Regions from separate parts of the Pseudomonas sp. F220 genome, predicted to be linked through region 1. Evidence: riboswitches for the same ligand, from Rfam matches in the RefSeq annotation. Region 1 holds a riboswitch; the other holds the start of a gene.
The links. Region 1 has a riboswitch for cobalamin ahead of cobO (cob(I)yrinic acid a,c-diamide adenosyltransferase). Riboswitches for the same ligand answer to the same signal wherever they lie in the genome.

Region 1 (3,400 bases):
TGCGCGAAACGCCGTTGTTGCGCCGTTTGCGTGACGAAACCCAGGCCTTGCCCATGGCTCGCTGGCAGGTGGCGCCCGAACAGGGCCAGTTCCTCGCATTGCTGGTCAAGCTAACCGGCGCCAAGCGTTTGCTGGAAGTCGGCACTTTCACCGGCTACAGCGCCTTATGCATGGCCGCAGCCTTGCCCGATGACGGTACCTTGATCTGCTGCGATATCCCCGGTGATTACAATGCCACTGCCCGCCGTTACTGGCAGGAGGCAGGTGTGGCGCAGCGAATTGATTTGCGCCTGGCACCTGCACTGGAAACCCTGGCGCAAATCGAGCAGCAAGGGCGGGGTGGCTGTTTCGACTTGATCTTCATCGATGCCGACAAAGCCAACTATCCAGCCTATCTGGAGAGTGCTTTGCGTCTGCTGCGAAGCGGCGGCCTGGCGATTTTCGATAACACACTGTGGAGCGGGCGGGTGCTTGAGGTGAATCCCGAGAGTGAAGACACCCGAGCCATCCAGGCGCTGAACTGCGCCTTGAAGGATGACCCGCGTGTCGACTTGTCGCTGTTGCCGTTAGGCGATGGGCTGACGTTGTGCCGCAAATTGTAGGAGCAATCGGTCGACGCTCGATTGCTCCTACAAGGTCATTTTTATTTAGCCGACACCCATCAAGCCTTGTTTCCCAGATCATCGGCCTGCCGATTGGTTCAGCCTCTCAGCCGCGCGCCTCTTTGAGCAGCATGGCGACGCCCGGGTGATAGTTGCCCGCTTCGTTGCGCAACTTGCGGTAGGCATAGGGGAAATACCAGGCCACGGCGCAGGTATGTTCCTTTTGCAGATCGTCGAGCATGTCCTGGAGTTCCTCCGGGGTGGCGCTCTGTTGGGTCTTTTGTGGCGCAACAAACAGGCAGCCAAGTTTCAGATCGCTGGCGTAGCTGACTTTCTTCGCGTCGCTCGTGATGTCGAGCAGCGCTTGAGTGAGATTCAGATTGTTGACCCGTGGCCAGCGCTGGGTGGCCTGGATGTAGACCCGTTCTTCTTTGGTGGCGAGGTAGAGGTCGGCACGCCCGTTGCGGTCGCCGTCTTCTTGCTGCTTTTTCGTTGTGGTTTGCTCCAGTGTCACCATTTCCGCCATCCATGCTGCAGCCGACAGCAGGCCAAGGTTGGCGCGTTCATCGAACCAATAAGGGGATTCGTTATCACCGCGCACCTGGTTGTAGCGATCGATACAGTCAAACCAGCGCTCCAGCGCCGGGCGCAGGAATTCCAGCTTCGGATTGCTGATGATCATGCCTTGCATGTTGCTTACCCTTATTCGTGTGATGTTAGAGTTGTGGCTCTTTGATATCACTGCTTTCCGCGTGGCACAAGATTGGCGTCAGTTTTTTGATCGGTGCCGCACAATCGAGGTTGAACGCCCCGGGTTTAATTGACGCTCCACCCCCAACCCTCTAACCTTCGCGACTTGTTTCAGGTGCTCTGTGGCCAACGGTCGACAGAGTGAAACAGGGAAGCCGGTGAGTGTGCGTTCTTTAACAGAGCGGGCAGCGATCCCGGCGCTGCCCCCGCAACGGTAAATGAGTCAAGGCTGCGCTTGTACCACTGTGTCGAGTGTCGACATGGGAAGGTGTGCAGTCCGGGATAACCCCACTCATGAGCCCGGAGACCGGCCTGATTCATCCAACGGCATCACGGTGGGCGATGCCAGGCTTATGCCGTCTATTTTTATTCCTGCCCCCCATTATCCACCCTAGTGGAGAGCTGCCATGACTGAATCCCCCGATCGTGACGAACGCCATCTGGCGCGCATGCTGCGTAAAAAAGCCGTCATCGACGAGCGCATTGCCAACTCACCAAACGAATGCGGATTGCTGTTGGTTCTGACCGGCAACGGCAAAGGTAAAAGCAGTTCCGCCTTCGGCATGCTTGCCCGGGCCATGGGTCACGGTATGCAATGCGGCGTGGTGCAGTTCATCAAGGGTCGCAACAGCACCGGTGAGGAGCTGTTCTTTCGACGCTTCCCCGAGCAAGTACGGTTTCACGTCATGGGCGAAGGCTTCACCTGGGAAACCCAGGATCGCCAGCGTGACATCGCCGCCGCTGAAGCGGCCTGGGAAGTGTCCCGTGAACTGCTGTGCGACCCGGCCATTGGTCTGGTGGTGCTCGACGAGCTGAACATCGCCCTCAAACACGGCTATCTGGACCTGGACCAGGTGCTCAGCGACTTGCAGGCTCGCCCGCCGATGCAGCATGTACTGGTCACCGGTCGCGGCGCCAAACCCGAAATGATCGACCTGGCCGACACGGTCACCGAAATGGGCGTGCTCAAACATGCGTTCCAGGCCGGGATCAAAGCGCAAAAAGGCATCGAGCTGTGAGTAATAAAGCATGAGTGATTCACGTCATTGCCCGGCGGTACTGATCGCCGCGCCGGCTTCCGGTCAGGGCAAGACCACCGTGACCGCCGCATTGGCCCGCTTGCATCGCAATCAGGGGCGTAATGTTCGGGTATTCAAGTGCGGCCCGGACTTTCTCGACCCGATGATTCTCGAACGCGCCAGCGGCGCGCCGGTGTATCAATTGGACATGTGGATGGTCGGCGAGCAAGAAAGCCGTCGATTGTTGTGGGAAGCGGCGGGCGAGGCAGACCTGATCCTGATCGAAGGGGTTATGGGCCTGTTCGACGGCACGCCGTCCAGCGCCGACCTGGCGCGGCACTTCGGTGTGCCGGTGCTCGCAGTGATCGACGGTACGGCCATGGCCCAGACCTTTGGCGCTCTGGCCTTGGGCCTGGCGCGCTATCAGCCGGACTTGCCGTTTGCCGGTGTGCTGGCCAACCGCGTCGGCACTTTGCGTCATGCGCAATTGCTCGAAGGCAGCCTGACCGAAGGTCTGCGCTGGTATGGCGCGTTGTCTCGGGAAACCGGGATCGAATTGCCGAGCCGCCACTTGGGCCTGGTCCAGGCCAGCGAGCTGAATGATCTGGATCTGCGCCTCGACGCGGCGGCCGACGCCTTGGCCGGCAGCTGCGAAGTGGCGTTGCCGCCAGCGATCGAGTTCGCCGCGCCTGAGGTTGTCGTCACCGAGCCATTGCTGGCGGGTGTGCGGATTGCCGTGGCCCGCGATGAAGCGTTCGCGTTCACCTATGGCGCGAGCCTGGACCTGCTCCGGGCGATGGGTGCCGAATTGCTGTTTTTCTCGCCCATCCATGACCGCGAATTGCCCGAGGCTGACAGCGTGTACCTGCCGGGCGGCTACCCGGAGCTGCATCATGTGGCGTTGGCGGAAAACGCCACGATGCTGGCAGCGATCCGCGCGCACCATGCGGCCGGCAAGCCGTTGCTGGCCGAATGTGGTGGCATGTTGTATCTGCTTGATTCCCTGACCGATGTCGAGGGGCAACGCGC
Region 2 (3,400 bases), on a different contig from region 1:
AAGGTGGCTTGGGCGTATTTCTGTCGCGAGATCAGCAGCTTGGCCGGGTTTTGCGTCAGCTGTTCGGCCAGTGCCAGCGCAGCGCTTTCGGCCACACCGTAGCAACCGGTGCGTTCAAAGGCGATCTCTGAGCGGTGACTGAGTTGAGGTTCGTAGGCAGCGAGTTGCACGCTACTGAAGCACGTCAGTGGCAGCGCCAATTGTTCGGCCAGTTCGAGCAGGCCAGGTTCATCGCGTTTCAAGTCGATACTGGCCAAGGCCCGGATCGCTCGAAGCTCAATGTGATGGGCGTGCAACGCCTGATCGAGCAGCGCCCGCAACGTGCTGGCGGGGCAGCCACGCTGGCAGCCCAGGCCGACCACCAGGGTCGGCGCTGTGCTGATGTCAGTCATGCGTGGTGTTGACCTTCGCTTTTACGCCGGAACAGCCAGGCGCTGATCAGGCCCAGGGCCAGCCAGAATGCGGCGTTGGTCAGCTGAGAGGCAATTTTGAATTGCGACTCCAGGGCTTCCGGCGCCAGGCTGGAATGCACATCCGGCTGTGGTGCGCCGATGAAGTGCGGAACCGCCAGAATCGCCACGCCGAGAATCTTCAGCAGCCAGTGCTTGCCGAACACCATCAGCGCGATGCCGACTGCCGTCGAAGACGCCGTACCGATCCACCAGATCTGTCGTGACGCAAGGTCCGCCGCGGCGGTGCCCGGCAATTCAGGTGGCAAACCCAAGGTTGGCGCCAGCACGAAGGTCGCGTAACCGGCCAGGCCCCAGAGCAAGCCCTGAGACGTACGGTTTGGAGCGCGCAAGGTATAGAGACCGGCAAGCATCAGGGCAAAACCGACCGCTACCACCAGATTGCCACCGGTGGTCGACAGCACGCGCTGCCAGCCATCTTCCGGCTCCCAGGCTTCGGCATCATGGGTATGACCGGCCATGGCACCTTCAGCGTGTTCGTGAATTTCGGCGGCCGGGGCTTTTTCGTAGGTTTCCGCCTGGAGAATCAGCGGCGCGACCCAGAAGCTTTGCAGCAGGGTCAGCAACAGAGCCGCGAGCAACCCGGTGAAACCTGCGGTTTGCGCAATACGTTTGATCATGTCGACAGGTCTCAATGACACGGGAAGGCGGAGCTGTGACGGGTGTCGTGGGCCGCGTTGTGCACTGCATCGATGTGCGAGAAACCGGCGAAGTACACCAGGCACGCGCCCAGAATCGATGCGCCGATGGCGGCAATCAGGCGTTGGCTCAGGGTGGATGTGGTGCTGGCGGTGCCTGCGTGGCGGGTGCTGCTGATGATCGACATGGCGCTTCCCTCTGGTGTGTCAGCGGGTGAATCGAGCGCATGAAAACCCCGCGAGACAGGCACGCAGAGGTTCAAACAGCGCCCGCCCACCGCGGGTTTGTTATTCAGTGCCTGAGCTAACGAACTAGCCGTACAGGACACTATGTATTACGGGCCGGTCTCCGGGCTCGCGAGGGGTTTGGCTATTGCCTGAACCTGCAAGAGTCGCCTTCCCATGCCGAACTGCTGGCACAGTGGATCTGACTCTTCGCTCGCTTACCGTTGCGGGGGCAGCACCGGACTGATCAAGGCTTTGAGTAAAGCACATGACTCACCGGTTTCCCGTTTCACCCTGTGAAGGGCACCCGTAACAAGGTGTGAAGGAGAACATGAGCGGGGGATGGGCGTCAATTGGCAAGATTTCTCACCTGGAAACCGAGGCGTTTCCATCGCGAGCAGGCTCGCTCTCACAGTTAATCGCATTCCAGTGTGGGAGCGAGCCTGCTCGCGATGGGGGCGGTGCTGGCGCTACAAGACATTGACCCGCTCCCAAGCGATGCGTAGCCTTGCGCTTTCGAGGTTCTTCGGCGCTTGAGCCGAAGCTAAGAAGGGAACGCGGTCAATGCCGCGGCTGCCCCCGCAACTGTGAACGGTTCCGTTTCTGCCATGCCACTGCACGCTCTATCCATAGGGCAAGCGGGAAGGCGCAGAAATCGCCAGTTGAAAGACCGGCAAGCCGTCAGCCAGGAGACCTGCCTCGTAACAGATTCTCACTACAACCGGGCGGGGTGATCCGGTGGCGAAATCTTCCGCGCCCACGTTCGCGGTTGTCGTCCCGTATGCCCGCCACTTTGCCAAAGGGCATCCGATGAAAACACTGGCCAAACTTCCCGTCACCATCGTTACCGGCTTCCTCGGCTCAGGCAAAACCACCTTGCTGCGGCACATGCTCGATAACGCGCAGGGCCGGCGTATCGCGGTGATCGTCAATGAGTTTGGCGAGTTGGGCATCGACGGCGAAATCCTCAAGCAATGCGCCATCGGTTGCACTGAGGAAGAAGCCAACGGCCGGGTCTATGAACTGGCCAACGGTTGCCTGTGCTGCACCGTCCAGGAAGAGTTCTTCCCGGTGATGCGCGAACTGGTTGCCCGTCGCGCTGACCTTGACCACATCCTCATTGAAACTTCCGGTCTGGCCCTGCCAAAACCGCTGGTGCAAGCCTTCCAGTGGCCGGAAATCCGCAGTGCCTGCACCGTCGACGCGGTGATCACTGTGGTCGACAGCCCGGCCGTGGCCGCCGGCACTTTCGCCGCGTTCCCGGACCAGGTCGACGCCCAACGCAAGCTCGATCCGAACCTGGACCACGAATCGCCGCTGCACGAGCTGTTCGCCGACCAATTGGCCAGCGCCGACCTGGTGATCCTCAACAAAGCTGACCTGATCAGCCCTGAAGACCTGGCCAAAGTGCGCCTGGAAGTCGCCGAAGAACTGCCGCCTGCAGTAAAAATCATCGAAGCCAGCAGCGGTCGTGTGCCACTGGACGTTTTGATCGGCCTGGGCGCGGGTTCCGAAGAACACATCGACAGCCGTCACAGCCACCATGATCACCACCACGGTGGCGACGCCGATAGTGAAGGGCATGACGACCATGACCACGACGCCTTCGATTCCATCTCCATCGAACTGCCCCAAGCCGACGAAAGCCTGCTGCTGGACGTCCTGACCCAATTGGTGGTTCAGCATGGCATTCTGCGAGTCAAAGGCTTCGCCGCCGTCCCGAACAAGCCGATGCGCTTGCTGATCCAGGGCGTGGGCACGCGTTTCGATAAACACTTCGACCGCGCTTGGCGCGCCGATGAGCCACGTGCAACGCATCTGGTGCTGATCGGCCAGGCACTGGACGCCGCTCTGATCGAAGCGCAATTGCGCGCCGCACTTAGCGTCTAAGCCATGCACCTGCTCAGGACCCAGCCCGGCGGTTTCGTGTCGGATGACAACATTGCCGACCTTGGACAAACCCCCGCCGAGCTGGTGATCCTGTGCAGCGGCGATTCCAGCCTGGCGCTGCTCGCCGAAGCCGCGCAGCAGTTGCCGGACGACTACCCGAGTCTGCGTCTGGCCAAC

Region 2: it holds a riboswitch for cobalamin, as region 1 does, so the genes downstream of both, ACZYSM_RS05605 (CbtB domain-containing protein) here and cobO (cob(I)yrinic acid a,c-diamide adenosyltransferase) in region 1, are expected to answer to the same signal.

The regions. Positions count from the first base shown of each region.
Region 1 covers NZ_JBVASJ010000043.1:8,890-12,289, reverse strand. Annotated here, with positions in the region: gene ACZYSM_RS25435 (class I SAM-dependent methyltransferase) at 1-602, shown strand, start outside; gene ACZYSM_RS25430 (hypothetical protein) at 709-1,293, opposite strand; cobalamin riboswitch at 1,449-1,682, shown strand; gene cobO (cob(I)yrinic acid a,c-diamide adenosyltransferase) at 1,760-2,371, shown strand; gene ACZYSM_RS25420 (cobyrinic acid a,c-diamide synthase CobB) at 2,382-3,400, shown strand, end outside.
Region 2 covers NZ_JBVASJ010000004.1:72,764-76,163, reverse strand. Annotated here, with positions in the region: gene ACZYSM_RS05615 (cobalamin biosynthesis protein) at 1-392, opposite strand, end outside; gene ACZYSM_RS05610 (CbtA family protein) at 389-1,090, opposite strand; gene ACZYSM_RS05605 (CbtB domain-containing protein) at 1,102-1,296, opposite strand; cobalamin riboswitch at 1,432-1,659, opposite strand; cobalamin riboswitch at 1,836-2,049, shown strand; gene cobW (cobalamin biosynthesis protein CobW) at 2,144-3,223, shown strand; gene cobN (cobaltochelatase subunit CobN) at 3,227-3,400, shown strand, end outside.